3 regions of the Streptomyces sp. NPDC044704 genome follow, and region 2 is predicted to be linked to each of the others. Evidence: riboswitches for the same ligand, from Rfam matches in the RefSeq annotation. Region 2 holds a riboswitch; each other region holds the start of a gene.

Evidence for each region. A riboswitch is a leader RNA that binds a small molecule or an ion and turns the genes downstream of it on or off. The one in region 2 is predicted to bind cobalamin.
Region 1: another riboswitch for cobalamin. It lies ahead of cobN (cobaltochelatase subunit CobN); the one in region 2 lies ahead of metE (5-methyltetrahydropteroyltriglutamate--homocysteine S-methyltransferase).
Region 3: another riboswitch for cobalamin. It lies ahead of AC07B0_RS07880 (ribonucleoside-diphosphate reductase subunit alpha); the one in region 2 lies ahead of metE (5-methyltetrahydropteroyltriglutamate--homocysteine S-methyltransferase).

What each region holds. Positions count from the first base shown of each region.
Region 1 is NZ_JBWKGY010000025.1:41,234-47,395, reverse strand. Features, by position in the region: gene AC07B0_RS35960 (precorrin-2 C(20)-methyltransferase) at 1-840, opposite strand, end outside; gene AC07B0_RS35955 (precorrin-8X methylmutase) at 837-1,484, opposite strand; gene AC07B0_RS35950 (precorrin-3B synthase) at 1,501-2,415, opposite strand; partial or broken gene AC07B0_RS35945 (cobalamin biosynthesis protein CobG) at 3,034-3,414, opposite strand; cobalamin riboswitch at 4,187-4,313, shown strand; gene cobN (cobaltochelatase subunit CobN) at 4,354-6,162, shown strand, end outside.
Region 2 is NZ_JBWKGY010000022.1:85,228-91,389, reverse strand. Features, by position in the region: gene aceB (malate synthase A) at 1-266, shown strand, start outside; gene AC07B0_RS34690 (3-hydroxybutyryl-CoA dehydrogenase) at 263-1,147, shown strand; cobalamin riboswitch at 1,298-1,522, shown strand; gene metE (5-methyltetrahydropteroyltriglutamate--homocysteine S-methyltransferase) at 1,698-4,010, shown strand; gene AC07B0_RS34680 (DM13 domain-containing protein) at 4,221-4,766, shown strand; gene AC07B0_RS34675 (nucleotide disphospho-sugar-binding domain-containing protein) at 4,797-5,957, opposite strand; gene AC07B0_RS34670 (dTDP-4-dehydrorhamnose 3,5-epimerase family protein) at 5,972-6,162, opposite strand, start outside.
Region 3 is NZ_JBWKGY010000003.1:85,229-91,390, forward strand. Features, by position in the region: gene AC07B0_RS07865 (carbon starvation CstA family protein) at 1-2,149, shown strand, start outside; gene AC07B0_RS07870 (CstA-like transporter-associated (seleno)protein) at 2,173-2,370, shown strand; gene AC07B0_RS07875 (GNAT family N-acetyltransferase) at 2,483-2,995, shown strand; cobalamin riboswitch at 3,037-3,170, shown strand; gene AC07B0_RS07880 (ribonucleoside-diphosphate reductase subunit alpha) at 3,334-5,727, shown strand; gene AC07B0_RS07885 (ribonucleotide-diphosphate reductase subunit beta) at 5,727-6,162, shown strand, end outside.

The sequences.
Region 1 (6,162 bases), on a different contig from region 2:
GACGAGCACCTCGGCGTCGGCCAGCGCCCGCCGGGTCTCGGCGGTGAGCCACAGCGGGCCGGCCGGGCCGGTGCCGACGACGGCGACCTCGCCGGGGCCGGACGGCACGCTGCCGGGGTTGCCGATCCGGCTGGGCACGACGGCGACGGCGAAGTACGGCACGCTGTCCGGGTCGGTGTCCGCGAGGACCCCGGTGCGCTCGCCCTCCATCGTGGCGCGCTCCACGTAGCGGGCCTCGGCGAGGCGGCCGCTGTTCTCCATGGCCCGCCGGACGGCGGGGAAGGTCCGGCCGAGCTTCATCACGACCGCCGAGTCGGTGGCGGCGAGACGGGCCGTCAGCTCCTCCTCGGGCAGGGTGCCGGGCAGGATGGTCAGCACCTCCTCGCCCTCGACGAGCGGGGTGCCGAGCCGTGCGGCGGCGGCGCTCACCGAGGTGACGCCGGGGATCACCTCGGCCTCGTACCGGTGCGCGAGCCGCTTGTGCATGTGCATGTAGGAGCCGTAGAAGAGCGGGTCGCCCTCCGCGAGCACGGCGACGGTGCGGCCGGCGTCGAGGTGCGCGGCGAGGCGGGCGGCGGAGACCTCGTAGAACTCCTCCATCGCGCCCTGGTAGCCGCCGGGGTGGTCGGTGGTCTCGGTGGTGACCGGGTAGACCAGCGGCTCCTCGACGTGGTCGTCACGCAGGTGCTTCGCGGCGATCGAGCGGGCGATGGAACGGCCGTGGCGGGCGCTGTGGTAGGCGATCACGTCGGCCTCGGCGATCACCTCGACGGCCCGCAGGGTCATCAGGGAGGGGTCGCCGGGGCCGAGCCCGACGCCGTACAGACGTCCGGCGCTCATTCGGCCACGCTCGCGATCGCGTTGACGGCGGCGGCCGCGATGGCGCTGCCGCCCCGCCGGCCCCGCACGATCAGGTGGTCGAGGCCCGAGGGGTGCGCGGCGAGGGCGTCCTTGGACTCGGCGGCGCCGATGAAACCGACGGGCACGCCGATGACGGCGGCGGGGCGCGGAGCCCCCTCCTCGATCATCTCCAGCAGCCGGAACAGGGCGGTCGGCGCGTTGCCGACGGCGATCACCGAGCCCTCCAACAGGCCCCGGTCACGCCACACTTCGAGCGCGGCGGCGCTGCGGGTGGTGCCCATCTTCGCGGCGAGTTCCGGCACGGCCGGGTCGGAGAGGGTGCAGATCACCTCGTTGTCGGCGGGCAGCCGCTTGCGGGTGACGCCGCTGGCGACCATCTGCACGTCGCACAGGATCGGCGCGCCGGCCTCCAGCGCGGCGCGGGCCCGCAGGACCACCTCGGGGGTGTAGCCGAGGTCCTGGGGGAGGTCGGTCATGCCGCAGGCGTGAATCATGCGCACCGCGACCTGGGCGACCGAGGCGGGCAGCCCGGAGAGGTCCGCCTCGGCGCGGATCGTGGCAAAGGACTGGCGGTAGATGGCCGCGCCGTCCTTCTCGTACTCGAACACGGTGTACTCGCTCATTTCTTCACTGTCTTCATCACTGCGGTTCTGAGGGGGAAGTGCTGGTACCGGTGCGGTGGACGCCGCGTGCGGTTCGTGCGGTCTTGAGGGCGGACGCCAGATCGGAGAGGGGGACGGGGGCGGGGGGCCGCCCCGGCGCGGAGAGCTCGTACCGGTCGGGTCCGGTGGCGACGAGGTCCACCCAGAGGGCGCCGCGGGGGTGCCCGCACCGGCGTTCGCAGCCGGACCAGTGGACGGGGAGGGCGCCGGCCGACGCGGTCGCGACGGCGCGCGCGTCGGCGCGTACGTCGGCCAGCGACTTGGCGCAACCGGGCCGCCCCGTACAGGCGGTGACGGACTCCCAGGGGCCGCCGGGGCCGAGGACCAGTCCGGCGGCCTCGATGCGGGCGGCGCCGTTGACGGGCCTGCGGGTGCTCGCCCGGGGCAGGACGACGGTCCGCCAGGGGGTGATCCGCAGCTGTCCGTCGCCCCGGTCGGCGACCTCGACGAGGACCCGCCACTGCTCGGAGCTCAGCCGGCCCAGCGGCGGCAGCACGCACAGGGGTGTCTGGTCGCCCGTGCCGGAGCCCCAGGGACGGGGCGGCGGGGCGTACGGCCAGTCCACCGCGGGCACGTGCGCCGCCGGGAGCCCGGCGGCTCGCAGGCGGACGGCGAACGCGGCGGCGGCCGGCCGGTGTTCGGCGGGCAGCTCGGCCACCCGCCAGGCGCGGGTGCCGGCGGAGTCGACGGCGTCCAGGAAGTGTTCGGCGGCGAGCAACGCGGCGCGGGGCGCGTCCGGCGCGGCGACCTCGACGGCATCGGCGGCCGCCCCGAACCGGACCAGAGCCCGGCCCGCGGGCAGCGCGAGGACGGTCACGTCGGGATCGAGCGCGGCGACGTCCCCCCGCCCGTCGTCAAGAGCGAACAGGAACCGCCCGGACAACCCCACCACCCGGCTGCTCCCGCACAACAACCGATCCAGCTCCCGAACCCACGGCACCACATCGGCCCGCACCCCACCACCCCCACCCGACTTGCCGGATGCGCTGGGGGTGTTGGGGGTCCCGGAAGGCCCAGGGGTCCCGGAAGGCACGATGGTCTCGGAAGGCTCACTGGCCCCGGAAGGCACAGGGGCACCGGCAGGCACAGGGGCCAGGGAAGACCCGGAGGTCCCAGAGAGCCCGTGGGGCCCGAAAGACCCGGCACTTTCGGGGGGCCCGGAAGTTCCGGGGGGCGCGGGGAGCCCGGAGGTCCCGGAGAGCCCGGAGGTCCCGGAGAGCCGGGGGGTCGCAGAGCGCCCGGAGGTCCCGGAGGTCCCGGCACTCCCGGAGAGCCCGGGGGTCCCGGAGAGCCCGGGGGTCCCGGAGAGCCCGGGGGTCGCAGAGCGCCCGGGGGCACCGGAGACGCTGGGAGCATCGGAGGTCCCAGGGACACCGGAAACGCCCAGAGCACCGGCGGTCCCAGGGACACCGGAAACGCCCGGAGCGTCGGAAGTCGTCAAGGGGGCGGAGACGCCGGGGCCCGAGGGTGCGCCGGGGTCTCCGCAGGTCGCGTACGTGCCGGGGTCGACCGAGAGGGCCGGGATCCCTGAGATCCCGGACAGCGGGGTGGCGACGATGTTCCGCACCCGCTCGTGGCTCGGCGCGGGCAGCAGTCCGGCCGCCTCCAGCAGCTTCGCCAGCCCGGCTCCGCAGTCGTCGGTGAGGCCGCGGAGCTGGACGTTGCCGCGCGAGGTGAGTTCCAGGTGGCCGTCCCCGAACCGGTCGGCGGCGAGCGCCAGCACCGAGGCCTGCCGGGCGGTGAGGAGCCCGCCGGGGATCCGGACCCGCGCCAGCCGGCCGTCGTCCGCCGCGTGCAGGCGCAGCGCGCCGGGGCATGCGTCACCGCGGTCCCGTATGACGGGCTCGTCCCACGATGCGGCGGAAGGGGGCTGGGGCATGGCCGCGAGCATACCCACGATCTCCCCGCCCCGACCTGTGTCCGTCACCACCCCCACGCCCCGGACCAGCCACATCCCGCCCACCCCCGACCCGCCCGTCCCCCGGGAAGCGTCCCCGGAACAGCCCCCGGACACCCGGCAGCCCACTCCCACCACCCCCACGTCCGGCCCGGTCGGCCACGTCCCAGCCCCGCCTGCGTACGAGGCGCGGAGTCCGGGGCGGCGCCCCAGTACCCAGCACCCGCCAGCCGGCCCCCGGCGGCCCGAAATCGCGGCGCCTGCACACTCCTCGCCCACGCCGACCCGCCAAACCCAGCCTCGCCGGCGTTTGAGGCGCGGGGTCCGGGGCAGCGCCCCGGCAACGGCGCCGCACCCGCACACCCCGCACCCGGCACCCGGCGGCCCGAAATCGCGGCGCCCGCACACTCCTCGCCCACCCCGACCCGCCAAACCCAGCCCCGCCGGCGTTTGAGGCGCGGGGTCCGGGGCAGCGCCCCGGCAACGGCGCCGCACCCGCACACCCCCCCCCCCCCCCCCCCCCCCCCCCCCCCCCCCCCCCCCCCGCCCCCCCCCCCCCCCCCCCCCCCCCCACCCCCCCCCCCCCCCCCCCCCCCGCCCGCGGGGGGGGGGGCCCGGGGGGGGGGGCCCCCCCCCCCCGCAACGGCGCCGCACCCGCACACCCCGCACACCCCCGCAGCCCCCACCCCCGCACCCCCCGCGGAGCGACACGTCACCCCCGCTCCCGCCCGGGGACCCCGCCGCCTAGGATGACCTTCCGACGGACCGTTCGGCCCGTCGTCGCCGAGGACGGCGACATGGGAGGAAGCCCGGTGCGATTCCGGCGCGGTCCCGCCACTGTGAACCCCGCGGAGCAACCCGTGGGGTGAGTCAGGAACTCCCGCTGTCCTCACTGCCCGGGGCGCGGAAACCCCGAGGAAGGCCTGCCGCCGCATGATCCTGCTGCTGTCGACGTCCGACACCGATCTGCTCAGCGCCCGCGCGTCGAACACGGCGGACGGCCCCGTCCCGTACCGGTTCGCGAACCCCTCCCGCCTTCCCCTCGACGACCTCCCCGGCCTCCTCGACGGCGTCGACCTGGTCGTCGTGCGCCTCCTCGGCGGCCTCCGCGCCTGGCAGGAGGGCCTCGACCTGCTGCTGGCCCCCGGCCAGACCCGCCCGGTGGTCGTCCTGACCGGCGAACAGGCCCCCGACGCGCAGCTGATGGAGGCCTCGACCGTCCCCATCGGCATCGCCGCCGAAGCCCACGGCTACCTCGCGCACGGCGGCCCCGCCAACCTCGACCAGCTGGCCCGGTTCCTCTCCGACACGGTCCTGCTGACCGGCCACGGCTTCGAGCCGCCCGCCGCCTCCCCGACCTGGGGCCCCCTGGAGCGCACGCCGGGGCGGACCGCCGGCCCGCTCGTCGCGGTGCTGTACTACCGCGCCCACCAGATGAGCGGCAACACCGCGTTCGTGCACGCCCTGTGCGAGGCCGTCGAGGCCCACGACGCGCAGGTGCTGCCCCTGTACGTCTCCTCCCTGCGCACCCCCGAGCCGGAGCTGATCGCCGCGCTGTCCGCCGCCGACGCGGTGGTCACGACCGTCCTCGCGGCGGGCGGCACCCGCCCGGCCACCGCCTCCGCGGGCGGCGACGACGAGTCCTGGGACGCGGGCGCGCTCGCCTCGCTCGGCGTGCCGATCCTCCAGGCCCTGTGCCTGACCGGCTCCCGCGGCACGTGGGAGGAGAACGACGAGGGCCTGTCCCCCCTCGACGCCGCGACGCAGGTCGCCGTCCCCGAGTTCGACGGCCGTCTGATCACCGTCCCGTTCTCCTTCAAGGAGATCGACGAGGACGGCCTGCCCGCCTACGTCGCGGACCCCGAGCGGGCCGCCCGCGTGGCCGGGATCGCCGTGCGTCACGCCCGGCTGCGGCACATCGACCGCCGCGACAAGAAGATCGCGCTCGTGCTGTCCGCGTACCCGACGAAGCACTCCCGCATCGGCAACGCGGTCGGCCTGGACACCCCGGCCAGCGCCGTCGAGCTGCTGCGCACCCTGATCGCGGGCGGCTACGACTTCGGCCCCGCCGACGAGATCCCGGGGCTGGTCTCGGGTGACGGCGACGAGTTGATCCGCGCGCTGATCGAGGCCGGCGGCCACGACCAGGACTGGCTGACGGAGGAGCAGCTGGCCCGCAACCCGGTCCGCATCCCGGCCGCCGACTACCGGCGCTGGTTCGCCGAGCTCCCCGCCGAGCTGCGCGAGAGCGTGGAGCAGCACTGGGGCGAGGCCCCCGGCAACATGTTCGTGGACCGTTCCGCGAACCCGGAGGGCGACATCGTCCTCGCCGCCCTGCGCCGCGGGAACCTCCTCGTCCTCATCCAGCCGCCGCGCGGCTTCGGCGAGAACCCGATCGCGATCTACCACGACCCGGACCTGCCGCCCTCGCACCACTACCTGGCGGCGTACCGCTGGATCCAGGCGCGTGCGCAGGACGGCGGCTTCGGCGCCGACGCGATGATCCACCTGGGCAAGCACGGCAACCTCGAATGGCTGCCGGGCAAGAACGCCGGCCTGTCCGCGTCCTGCGCCCCCGACGCCGCGCTCGGTGACCTCCCGCTCATCTACCCGTTCCTGGTCAACGACCCGGGCGAGGGCACGCAGGCCAAGCGGCGCGTGCACGCCACGCTGGTCGACCACCTGGTGCCGCCGATGGCCCGCGCGGAGTCGTACGGCGACATCGCGCGCCTGGAGCAGCAC
Region 2 (6,162 bases):
TGATGGAGGACGCCGCCACCGCCGAGATCGCCCGCGTCCAGATCTGGCAGTGGATCCGCCACGAACGCGTGGACCGGGCCACCGTGACCGACCTCCTGGACGCCGAATGCGCCGCCCTGGAGGCCGAGGACCCGCGGGCCCGCGCCCTCGAAGCCAGGGAGGTCTTCGTGGACACCGCACTGTCGGTGCGGCTGCCCGCCTTCTTCACCCCCGAGGCCTACACGCGCCACCTGGTCCGCCACGTCACCGCGGGGGTGACCGCGTGAGCGCCCCCGCACGGCCGGCCGGCATCCGGCGCGTCGGAGTCGTCGGCGGCGGCCAGATGGGCGCCGGCATCGCCGAGGTGTGCGCCCGCGCCGGACTCGACACCGTCGTCGCCGAAGCGGACGCCGCCGCGGCCCGGGCCGCCCGCGAACGCGTCGCCGTCTCCCTGGAACGCGCCGTCCAGCGGGGCAAGCTCGACCGGATCTCCGCCGAGGACGCCCTCGCCCGGCTCGTCTTCACCGGAGACCTGGAGGACCTCGCCGACCGGCAGCTCGTCATCGAAGCGGTCACCGAGAACCCCGAGGCCAAGACCGAGGTGTTCACCCGCCTCGACAAGACCGTCGAGGACCCCGGGGCGATCCTCGCCACCAACACCTCCGCGATCCCCGTCATGCGGCTGGGGATGGCCACCGGCCGCGCCGACCGGGTGGTCGGCCTGCACTTCTTCAACCCGGTACCCGTCCTGCCCCTCGTGGAGGTCGTGACCTCCCTCCACACCTCGCAGGACACCCTCACCCGCGTCGAGGACTTCGCCCGCGACACCCTCGGCAAGACCACCGTCCGCTCCCAGGACCGGGCCGGCTTCGTCGTCAACGCCCTCCTGGTCCCCTACCTCCTCTCGGCCATCCGGATGGCCGAATCCGGGTACGCGAGCCCGGCCGACGTCGACGCCGGCATGGAACTCGGCTGCGCCCACCCGATGGGACCGCTCAAACTCGCCGACCTCATCGGCCTGGACACCGTCGCGGCCATCGCCGACTCGCTCTACGAGGAGTTCAAGGAACCCCTGTACGCCCCGCCCCCACTGCTCCAGCGGATGGTGCAGGCCGGGCTGCTGGGCCGCAAGAGCGGCCGCGGGTTCCACACCTACGGCCGGGGCTGAGGGGCCCCGGCACGTCCCCCGGGCAGAGGGTGCGCCGGGGACGCGGGAGTGCGGCGCGGGTACGGCGAGTGGTGTCGCCGCACCCGCGCCGCATCTCATTTCCCCGTCCGGCATGTGGACGGTTGGACCGGTTCTCGACCGGGTCCGCCTACGCTGGCGTCCGCAGCTGGTTCGCCCCGTCCGCCAGACGGGATGCGTCGTAAGAGGGAACCCGGTGGGAATCCGGGACTGCCCCGCAGCGGTGAGCGGGAACGACCGCCGTCATACGCACTGGGACCGGAACCGGTCCTGGGAAGCGACGGCCAGTAGGTGCCCGCCGGGAGACCGGCAGGCGCGCCCGCGAGTCCGAAGACCTGCCCGTTGCCCGTGCGCGAACGACCGCGCACGGTTTCCCGGTGACCTCGTGGGCGGGTCGGCGTGCACCTCAGGCGGATCCTCCCCGTCGCGTACCCCGTCGTACGCGGTCCCGGCGGTCCGCCCGTTCCGGCACCCCTTCGCACCCTCGGACCGCCACCGGGTCCATGGAGACACGCTCGCGAAGGAGAGTTCCGTGACCACCGAATCCGCAGCCGCGGCAGTACGGGCCACCGTGTACGGCTACCCCCGCCAGGGCCGCAACCGCGAACTGAAGAAGGCCGTCGAGGGCTACTGGAAGGGCCGCGTCAGCGCCGACGCCCTCCGGGAGACCGCCCGCGACCTGCGCCGCACCAACTGGGCCCAGCTGGCCGACGCCGGCATCACCGAGGTTCCGACCGGCGACTTCTCGTACTACGACCACGTCCTGGACACCACGGTCATGGTCGGCGCGATCCCCGCCCGCCACCGGGCGGCCGTCGAAACCGACGCCCTCGACGGGTACTTCGCGATGGCGCGCGGCACGCAGGACGTGGCCCCGCTGGAGATGACCAAGTGGTTCGACACCAACTACCACTACCTGGTCCCCGAACTCGGCCCCGACACCGTCTTCACGGCCGACTCCGCCCAGCAGGTCGCCGCGCTCCGCGAAGCCCTCGCCCTCGGCCACACCGCCCGCCCGGTCCTGGTCGGCCCGGTCACCTACCTGCTGCTCGCCAAGCCCGCCCCCGGCGTGGCCGACGACTTCGAACCGCTCACCCTCCTGGACCGGCTGCTGCCCGTCTACGCCCGGGTACTGGCCGACCTCAAGGCGGCCGGCGCCGCATGGGTCCAGCTCGACGAACCCGCCCTGGTCCAGGACCGCACCCCCGCCGAACTGAACGCCGCCGCCCGCACCTACCGGGAGCTCGGCGCGCTCACCGAACGCCCCAAGCTCCTCGTCGCCACCTACTTCGACCGGCTCGGCGACGCCCTGCCCGTCCTGGCGAAGGCGCCCGTCGAGGGCCTCGCCCTCGACTTCACCGACGCCGCCGACGCCAACCTCCGCGACCTCGCCGCCGTCGGCGGCCTGCCCGGCAAGCGCCTGGTCGCGGGCGTCGTCAACGGCCGCAACATCTGGATCAACGACCACAAGAAGTCGCTGGCCACCCTCGGCACCCTCCTCGGCCTCGCCGGCTCCGTCGACGTCGCCGCGTCCTGCTCCCTGCTCCACGTCCCGCTCGACGCCACCGCCGAACGCGACATCGACCCGCAGATCCGGCGCTGGCTCGCCTTCGCCCGCCAGAAGACCACCGAGATCACCACCCTCGCCCGCGGCCTCGCCCAGGGCCCCGGAGCGATCACCGCCGAACTCGCCGCCAACCAGGCCGACCTCGCCTCCCGGGCCACCTCCCCGATCACCCACGACCCGGCCGTCCGCGCCCGCACCGCCGCGATCACCGACGCCGACGGCCGCCGGGCCCAGCCCTACGCCGAACGCGCCGCCGCCCAGCACGCCCACCTGCGCCTGCCGCTGCTGCCCACCACCACCATCGGATCCTTCCCGCAGACCGACGAACTGCGCGTGGCCCGCGCCGACCTGCGCGCCGGACGCGTCGACACCGCCGGGTACGAGGAGCGCATCAAGGCAGAGATCCGCGAGGTCATCGCCTTCCAGGAGAAGACGGGCATCGACGTCCTGGTGCACGGCGAGCCCGAACGCAACGACATGGTCCAGTACTTCGCGGAACGGCTCACCGGCTACCTCGCCACCCAGCACGGCTGGGTGCAGTCCTACGGCACCCGCTACGTGCGCCCGCCGGTCCTCGCCGGGGACATCTCCCGCCCCGAACCGATGACCGTCCGCTGGACGGCGTACGCCCAGCAGCAGACCGCCAAGCCCGTCAAGGGCATGCTCACCGGCCCCGTCACCATGCTCGCCTGGTCCTTCGTCCGCGACGACCAGCCGCTCGGCGAGACCGCCCGCCAGGTCGGACTGGCCCTGCGCGACGAAGTGGCCGACCTCGAAGCGGCCGGGACCTCCGTCATCCAGGTCGACGAGCCCGCCCTGCGCGAAACCCTGCCGCTGCGGGCCGACGGCCACGCCGACTACCTCGCCTGGGCCACCGAGTCCTTCCGCCTCACCACCAGCGGCGTCCGTCCCTACACCCAGATCCACACGCACATGTGCTACGCCGAGTTCGGCGACGTCCTCCAGGCCATCGACGACCTCGACGCCGACGTCATCAGCCTGGAGGCGGCCCGCTCCCACATGCAGGTCGCCGGCGAACTCGCCACCGCCGGCTACCCCCGCGAGGTCGGACCCGGCGTCTGGGACATCCACTCCCCGCGCATCCCCTCGGCCGCCGAGGCGGCCGCGCTGCTGCGCAAGGGGCTGGAGGCCATCCCGGCCGAGCGGCTCTGGGTCAACCCCGACTGCGGCCTGAAGACCCGCGGCTGGACCGAGACCCGCACCTCCCTGGAACACCTGGTGGAGGCGGCCCGCGAGGTCCGCACCGAGACCGCCTGATCCGACCGCTCCGATCCGGCTGATCCGCCCGCCGGCCGGAACGGCCCTTCCCGGCCGTTCCGGCCCCCTCGCGCGCGGCCCCCGGCGCCGGTCGCGCCGGTCCGGGGGTCGCCGTAAGACTTCCGTCATCATGCCCGCCCTGTCGGCGCGGGCGCCGGCACCGTTGAATGGCGGGAGACGGAACACGAGGAAAGGCAGCATCCGGTGGCCATGAAGAAGCGGCGCACGACACTGATCGCGGCGGTACTGGTCGCCGCCACTGCCGCGCTGGGCGCGGGCCTGTACTGGTTCCAGCCGTGGAAGCTGTGGCAGGACGACACCGTCCGCGAAGCCCTGCCGGCCGTCGCGGCCGCCGCGCCCTCCCCGGCCCCCCGGGGTTCCGCGCCGTCCTCGCCCGCCGGCCCCCGCACGGTCGCCGAAGGCGCCCTGATCAGTCACGAGCACGCCACCACGGGCACGGCCAGGGTCATCCGCCTCCCCGACGGCACCCACACGCTGCGCCTGGAGGGCCTGGAGACGAGCAACGGCCCCGACCTGCGGGTCTGGATCACGGACGCGCCGGTGAAGGAGGGGGTGGCGGGCTGGCGCGTCTTCGACGACGGGAAACACCTCAGCCTCGGCAAGCTCAAGGGCAACAAGGGCGACCAGAACTACGAGATCCCCGCCGGAGTGAACCCGGCCGAGTACACCAGCGTCACCATCTGGTGCGACCGCTTCGACGTCTCCTTCGGCGCGGCCCCCCTCGCCGCCGTGTGACCGCGCCCTGACCGCTCCGGCGGGGGCGGCTCAGCCCAGACCGCGAGCCGCCTCACGGTGGACGTGCACCGACCGCTCCAGGTCCTGGACGAGCTGCGCGGCGGAGGGCATCCGGTGCACCTCGTCCCGCAGCCGCCCGGCCGCCTCGCGGTAGGACGGGTTCCCGAGGAGTTCCCCGACGGCGCCGGCGATGTTCCCGGTGGTGTTGTCCGCGGGCAGGATCTGCACGCCCGCCCCGTACGCGGAGATGCGCGCGCCGTGATCCTCCAGGCCCGGCATGTTGGGGACGAAGACCTGGGGAATGCCGTACGCCAGGCAGGTCAGGGTGATGTTCCCGCCCGCGTGATGGACCATCAGGTCACAGGTGGGGGCGAGGACGTCCACGGGGAGCCACCCGGCGCGGCTGCCCGCCGGGAGGAGGGGCTCCAGCTTGGCCGCCACGTCGTCCGGGGTCGCCACGAGCAGCTCGACGTCCAGGGAACCGACCTTCTCGACGAGGCCGCTCAAGGAGTCGAAGTCGTCGTCCGGCGTGACCCGGCTGCCCGCGCTGACGAGCACGCGGGGGCGGCTGCCCTTGGCGTACATCCAGGGCTCCAGCGGCAGTTGCGTGCTGCACGCGATGTGGCGCAACGACAGGGCCGCGGGCGCCGTGGCGGGCCGCACGCTCGACGGCATGACGCTGATGGAGAAGTCCGGGGCGGGCGGCGCCTGGAGACCGAGCGCTTCGAGCTCCGGCGCGAGTTCCGACACCGCGGCGAGGTCGACGGACAGGGGTTCGCCGATGTCGGTCGCGAAGCGGACCCAGGGCACGCCCGCGTGGTGGGCCGCGAGGGGGCCCGCGTACGCGAGGACGTTCGAGACGACCAGGTCCGGCTGCCACCGGTCCACGAGCTCCAGCAGCCCGGGAAGGGAACTCGCCGCCAGCCGGCCGAACATCCGGCCGATGGCGATGTTGCGCTCCGGGCCGTCCGCGGGCGTCTGGACCAGGTTGCCCTGACGGTCGTAGCGGCAGTCCTGGATGGTGCTCCGGGTCACGGAAACGGCGGGGATGCCTGAGTTGATGATGGCGGACATGGTGACTTCCGGGCCCGTCATGATGACCTCGTGGCCCGCGTTGCGCGCCGCCTGGGCCAACGGGATGTCGGGGAAAATGGTTCCGGCGCCGTTACCGCCTACAAAGAGAATCTTCATGTACCGAGGTTCGATCAGGAAGCTCGAGCCCGGCTAGAAGGAATCCTGATGTCCCGCCATTCGATCAGGAGACCGGCGGCCCGTACCTTTCTCAGGCTCGGGGCGGCGCGGTCCTTGTCGGAAATGAGCGGAGGCTCGGTGTACCCCCACGGGACCGCCAGTTCCGGATCCAGCGGGTCGATGTCGATCTGGGTACCGGGCACGT
Region 3 (6,162 bases), on a different contig from region 2:
TCCGCAGTCGATCGCCGTGTGGGCGCTCGTGGCCCTCATCGGGGCCATCGGCTGGGGCGTGCTCGCACTGTCGCGGGGCGAGGAGATCTCGGCCGCCTGGCTGCTCGCCGCCGCGCTGGGCTCGTACGCCATCGGATACCGCTTCTACGCCCGCTTCATCTCGCACCGTGTCCTGAAGGTGGACAAGACGCGGGCGACCCCCGCCGAACGGCTCGACAACGGTGTCGACTTCCATCCCACCGACCGCCGGGTGCTCTTCGGCCACCACTTCGCCGCCGTCGCCGGCGCGGGCCCGCTCGTCGGTCCCGTGCTCGCCGCGCAGATGGGCTACCTGCCGGGCACCATCTGGATCGTCGCGGGCGTCATCTTCGCCGGCGCCGTGCAGGACATGGTGACCCTGTTCTTCTCCACCCGGCGCGACGGCCGCTCGCTCGGCCAGATGGCCCGGGACGAGATAGGGCCCGTGGGCGGAGCCGCCGCCCTGGTCGCCGTGTTCGCCATCATGATCATCCTGCTGGCGGTGCTGGCCCTCGTCATCGTCAACGCCCTGGCGCACTCGCCGTGGGGCGTCTTCTCCATCGGCATGACCATCCCGATCGCCCTCTTCATGGGCGTCTACCTGCGCGTGCTGCGGCCGGGACGGGTCACCGAGGTCTCGGCCATCGGCGTCGCCCTGCTGCTGCTCGCCATCGTCGCGGGCGGCTGGGTCGCCGAGTCCTCCTGGGCGGACACCTTCACCCTGGAGAAGGAGACGCTGGTCGTCTGGATGATCGTGTACGGCTTCATCGCGTCGGTGCTGCCGGTGTGGCTGCTGCTCGCGCCCCGCGACTACCTGTCCACCTTCATGAAGGTCGGCACGATCGCGCTGATGGCGGTGGGCGTCGTCATCGCGATGCCGACCCTCCAGATGCCCTCGGTCACCGACTTCGCGGCGCGCGGCGACGGGCCGGTCTTCGCCGGCTCGATGTTCCCGTTCGTCTTCATCACCATCGCGTGCGGGGCCCTGTCCGGCTTCCACTCGCTGGTCTCCTCGGGCACCACCCCGAAGATGATCCAGAAGGAGACGCAGGTCCGGGTCATCGGCTACGGCGCGATGCTCACCGAGTCCTTCGTCGCCATCATGGCCGTGATCGCCGCCTGCATCATCGAGCCCGGCCTCTTCTTCGCCGTGAACTCCCCCGCCGGGGTCATCGGCACCACGGTCGACACCGCCTCCGCGGCCGTCACCAACTTCGGCTTCGCCATCAGCCCGGACGCCCTCGCGCAGGCCGCGAAGGATGTGGAGGAGAGCAGCCTGCTCTCCCGTACGGGCGGAGCGCCGACGTTCGCACTCGGAATGTCGGAGATCTTCTCGGCCGTCATCGGTGGCACCGCCATGAAGGCCTTCTGGTACCACTTCGCCATCATGTTCGAGGCCCTGTTCATCCTGACGACGGTCGACGCGGGCACCCGCGTGGGCCGGTTCATGCTCCAGGACACCCTCGGCAACGTGCACAAGTCCTTCAAGGACGTCAGCTGGAAGCCGGGCGTGTGGCTGGCGAGCGCCATAGTGGTCGGCGGCTGGGGCTACTTCCTGTGGGTCGGCGTCAAGGACCCGCTGGGCGGCATCAACCAGCTGTTCCCGCTGTTCGGCATCGCGAACCAGCTGCTCGCGGCAGTGGCCCTGGCGGTCTGCACGACGCTGCTCGTGAAGTCGGGCCGGCTCAAGTGGGCCTGGGTCACCGGGGTTCCGCTGGCGTGGGACGTGGCCGTCACCCTCACCGCCAGCTACCAGAAGATCTTCTCCGAGGACGTGAAGGTCGGCTTCTTCGCCCAGCGCGACAAGTACCAGGCGGGCATCGACGCCGACAAGGTCCTGCCGCCCGCCAAGACCATGGGCGACATGCACACCGTCGTCACCAACGCCACGGTCGACGGGGTGCTGTCGGTGCTGTTCGCGGTCCTGATCGTCATCGTGCTGGTGGACGCGGCCCGGACCTGCTTCAAGGCCATCGCCCACCCCGAGACGGTGCGCCTGTCCGAGGTCCCGTGGACCGAGTCGAAGATCGTAGCCCCGGCCGGGCTGATCGCCACGCCCGAGGAGAAGGCCGAGCTCGCGGCGGCCGGCCTCGACGCGGGCGGCGGCCGGGCGAAGACCCCCGTCGCATGAGCGGCACGAGCGCCGCGCGCGCGGTGAGCGGGGTCCGGGGCGCGCTGTCGAAGGCCCGGTTCTACGTACGGGAGTTCTCCGGCGAGGCCGCGTACGACCGCTACGTGGCCCACGCCCGCGCCCACGACCCGCACGCCGAGGTCATGACCCGGCGCGCCTTCGAGCGGGCCCGCACCGACGCCCGCGAGGCGGATCCCCGGGAGGGCTTCCGCTGCTGCTGAGCGGCACGCGCGAGGGCCCCGCCGGCCTCGTCCGGCGGGGCCCTCGCGCGTGCCCGGCACCGGACCGCCGGGATCCGGGCGTCCGCCCGCGGCCGTCGCGCACACTCGACGCATGGACATCGTGATCAGGGCGGCGCAGCCCGCCGAATACGAAGAGCTGGGCGGGATCACCGCGCGGGCCTACCTGGAGGACGGGCTCCTCGACGCCAACACCGACGACACGTACGAGCGGACGCTGCGGGACGTCGCGGGCCGGGCCGGATCCGGCGAGGTGCTCGTCGCCGTACTGGACGGACGCCTGCTGGGCGGTGTGACGTTCGCCCCTCCGGGCAGCCCCCTCGCCGACATCGCGGGCCCCGGCGAGGCCGAGTTCCGGATGCTCGCCGTGGCCGCCGCCGGCCGGGGCAAGGGCGCCGGCGAAGCACTCGTACGGGCCTGCGCCGACCGCGCCAGGGCCCTGCCGGGAGTGTCCCGGCTGGTGCTCTCCACCCAGCCGGGCAGCCCCGCCGCGCACCGGATCTACGAGCGCCTGGGCTTCGTGCGCACCCCGGAACGGGACTGGTCCCCGGTCCCCTCGGTGCCCCTGCTCACCTACGCCCTGGAGCTGTACGCACCCGAGCAGTAGCCACGCCGACACAACATGTGGGGGCTACCGCAACGGGCCGCCCCCACATGTATGCTCATGGCTGCTGTCGTCGCAGGGGAATCCGGTGCGAATCCGGAACTGTCCCGCAACGGTATGAAGTGCACCCATTGGTGCGTCCGGAAGTCCGAGGACCTGCCGACAGCGCGCCCGGCTCAACCGAACCGGGTGCCGATACGTCCGGGCCTCGCGGTTGGGCCGGTGGACGCCACGCGGCGCACGTACCGCCTGCCCTGTCCGGGCCGGTCCGTGGGCTTCCCGCGTGCGCCCGCTCGCCCCGCCCCGTCGAAGACCGGGCCGAGCGAGGGAGAGCTCCCCCCGTGACCATCGCGCCTGCCGCACCGCGCGCCGAGTCCGCCCAGTCCGACACCGAGGCTGCGCTCACGCCCGAGGGCCCGGGGACCGCACTGCTGCGTACCCTCACCGAGCTTACGGCCGACCTCCCCGACACCGACCCCGGCCGGGTCGCCGCCGCCGCCCTGCGCGGCCGCAGCTCCGTCGCCGACGAGGCCGAACTGCGCGGGCTGGCCACCGAGGCCGCGGCCGGTCTGATCTCCGAGGACCCGGCGTACTCCCGCCTCGCCGCCCGGCTGCTGACGCTGGCCGTCCGCGACGAGGCCGCGGGCCAGGGCTCCACGTCCTTCTCGGCGTCCGTCGCCGTCGGCCACCGCGAGGGGCTCATCGCCGACCGCACGGCCGAGTTCGTCACGACCCACGCGGCCCGCCTGGACGCGCTGGTCGAGCACACCCTCGCCGAGGGCGCCGACGACCGCTTCGGGTTCTTCGGCCTGCGCACCCTGCACAGCCGCTACCTGCTGCGCCACCCGATCACCCGTCAGGTCATCGAGACCCCGCAGTACTTCATGCTGCGGGTGGCCTGCGGCCTGGCCGAGAACGACACCGTCCAGGCCGTCGAGGAAGTGGCCTCGCTCTACCGGCTGATGAGCCGCCTCGACTACCTGCCGTCGTCCCCCACGCTCTTCAACTCCGGTACCCGGCACCCGCAGATGTCCTCCTGCTACCTGCTGGACTCCCCGCTGGACGAGCTGGACTCGATCTACGACCGCTACCACCAGGTCGCGCGCCTGTCCAAGCACGCCGGCGGCATCGGCCTCTCGTACTCCCGCATCCGCGCCCGGGGTTCCCTGATCCGCGGCACCAACGGCCACTCCAACGGCATCGTCCCGTTCCTGAAGACCCTCGACGCCTCCGTCGCCGCGGTCAACCAGGGCGGCCGCCGCAAGGGTGCCGCCGCCGTCTACCTGGAGACCTGGCACGCGGACATCGAGGAGTTCCTGGAGCTCCGCGACAACACCGGTGAGGACCAGCGCCGTACGCACAACCTGAACCTCGCCCACTGGGTGCCGGACGAGTTCATGCGGCGCGTGAACTCCGACGGGCAGTGGTCGCTGTTCTCCCCGGCCGACGTCCCCGAGCTCGTGGACCTGTGGGGCGACGAGTTCGACGCCGCCTACCGCAAGGCCGAGGCGGACGGCCTGGCCCGCAAGACCATGCCCGCGCGTGACCTGTACGGCCGGATGATGCGCACCCTCGCGCAGACCGGCCAGGGCTGGATGACCTTCAAGGACGCCTCCAACCGCACGGCGAACCAGACCGCCGAGCCGGGCTCGGTCGTCCACTCCTCCAACCTGTGCACCGAGATCATCGAGGTCACCGACGACGGCGAGACGGCCGTCTGCAACCTCGGCTCGGTCAACATGGGTGCCTTCGTCGTGGACGGGGACATCGACTGGGAGCGGCTGGACGAGACCGTCCGTACGGCCGTGACCTTCCTCGACCGCGTGGTGGACATCAACTTCTACCCGACCGAGCAGGCCGGGCGTTCCAACGCCCGCTGGCGTCCGGTCGGCCTGGGCGCGATGGGTCTGCAGGACGTCTTCTTCAAGCTGAAGATGCCCTTCGACTCCCCCGAGGCGCGGGCGCTGTCCACGAAGCTCTCCGAGCGGATCATGCTGGCCGCGTACGAGGCCTCCTGCGACCTCGCCGAGCGCAGCGGTCCGCTGCCGGCCTGGGACAAGACCCGTACCGCCCGCGGTGTCCTGCACCCGGACCACTACGGCGTCGAGCTGAACTGGCCGGAGCGCTGGGACGCCCTGCGCGCCCGCGTCGCGAAGACCGGCATGCGCAACTCCCTGCTCCTGGCCATCGCGCCGACGGCGACGATCGCCTCGATCGCGGGCGTCTACGAGTGCATCGAGCCGCAGGTCTCCAACCTCTTCAAGCGCGAGACCCTCAGCGGTGAGTTCCTCCAGGTCAACGCGTACCTGGTGGAGGAGCTGAAGCAGCTCGGCGTGTGGGACGCGCAGACCCGCGAGGCGCTGCGCGAGTCCAGCGGTTCCGTGCAGGGCTTCGGCTGGATCCCGGCCGAGGTGCGCGAGCTGTACCGCACGGCGTGGGAGATCCCGCAGCGCGGCCTGATCGACATGGCGGCGGCCCGTACGCCGTTCCTCGACCAGTCCCAGTCGCTGAACCTGTTCCTGGAGACGCCGACCATCGGCAAGCTCAGCTCGATGTACTCGTACGCCTGGAAGCAGGGCCTGAAGACCACGTACTACCTGCGCTCGCGCCCGGCGACGAAGATCGCCCGCGCGGCGCAGGCCGCCGCCCCGGCGGCGCTCCCGCAGGCGGTGGCCGACGCGGAGGCGCTCGCCTGCTCCCTTGAGAACCCCGAATCGTGCGAGGCCTGCCAGTAATGAGCTCCAACGACAACAAGAACCTCCTGGACCCGGGCTTCGAGCTCACGCTGCGCCCGATGCGCTACCCGGACTTCTACGAGCGGTACCGGGACGCGATCAAGAACACCTGGACCGTCGAGGAGGTCGACCTCCACTCGGACGTCGCGGACCTCGCGAAGCTGACGCCCGGTGAGCAGCACATGATCGGCCGGCTGGTCGCGTTCTTCGCGACGGGCGACTCGATCGTGTCGAACAACCTGGTCCTGACGCTGTACAAGCACATCAACTCCCCGGAGGCGCGCCTGTACCTGTCGCGCCAGCTGTTCGAGGAGGCCGTGCACGTCCAGTTCTACCTGACGCTGCTGGACACCTACCTGCCCGACCCGGACGACCGTGCGGCCGCGTTCGACGCGGTCGAGGAGATCCCGTCGATCCGCGAGAAGGCTCAGTTCT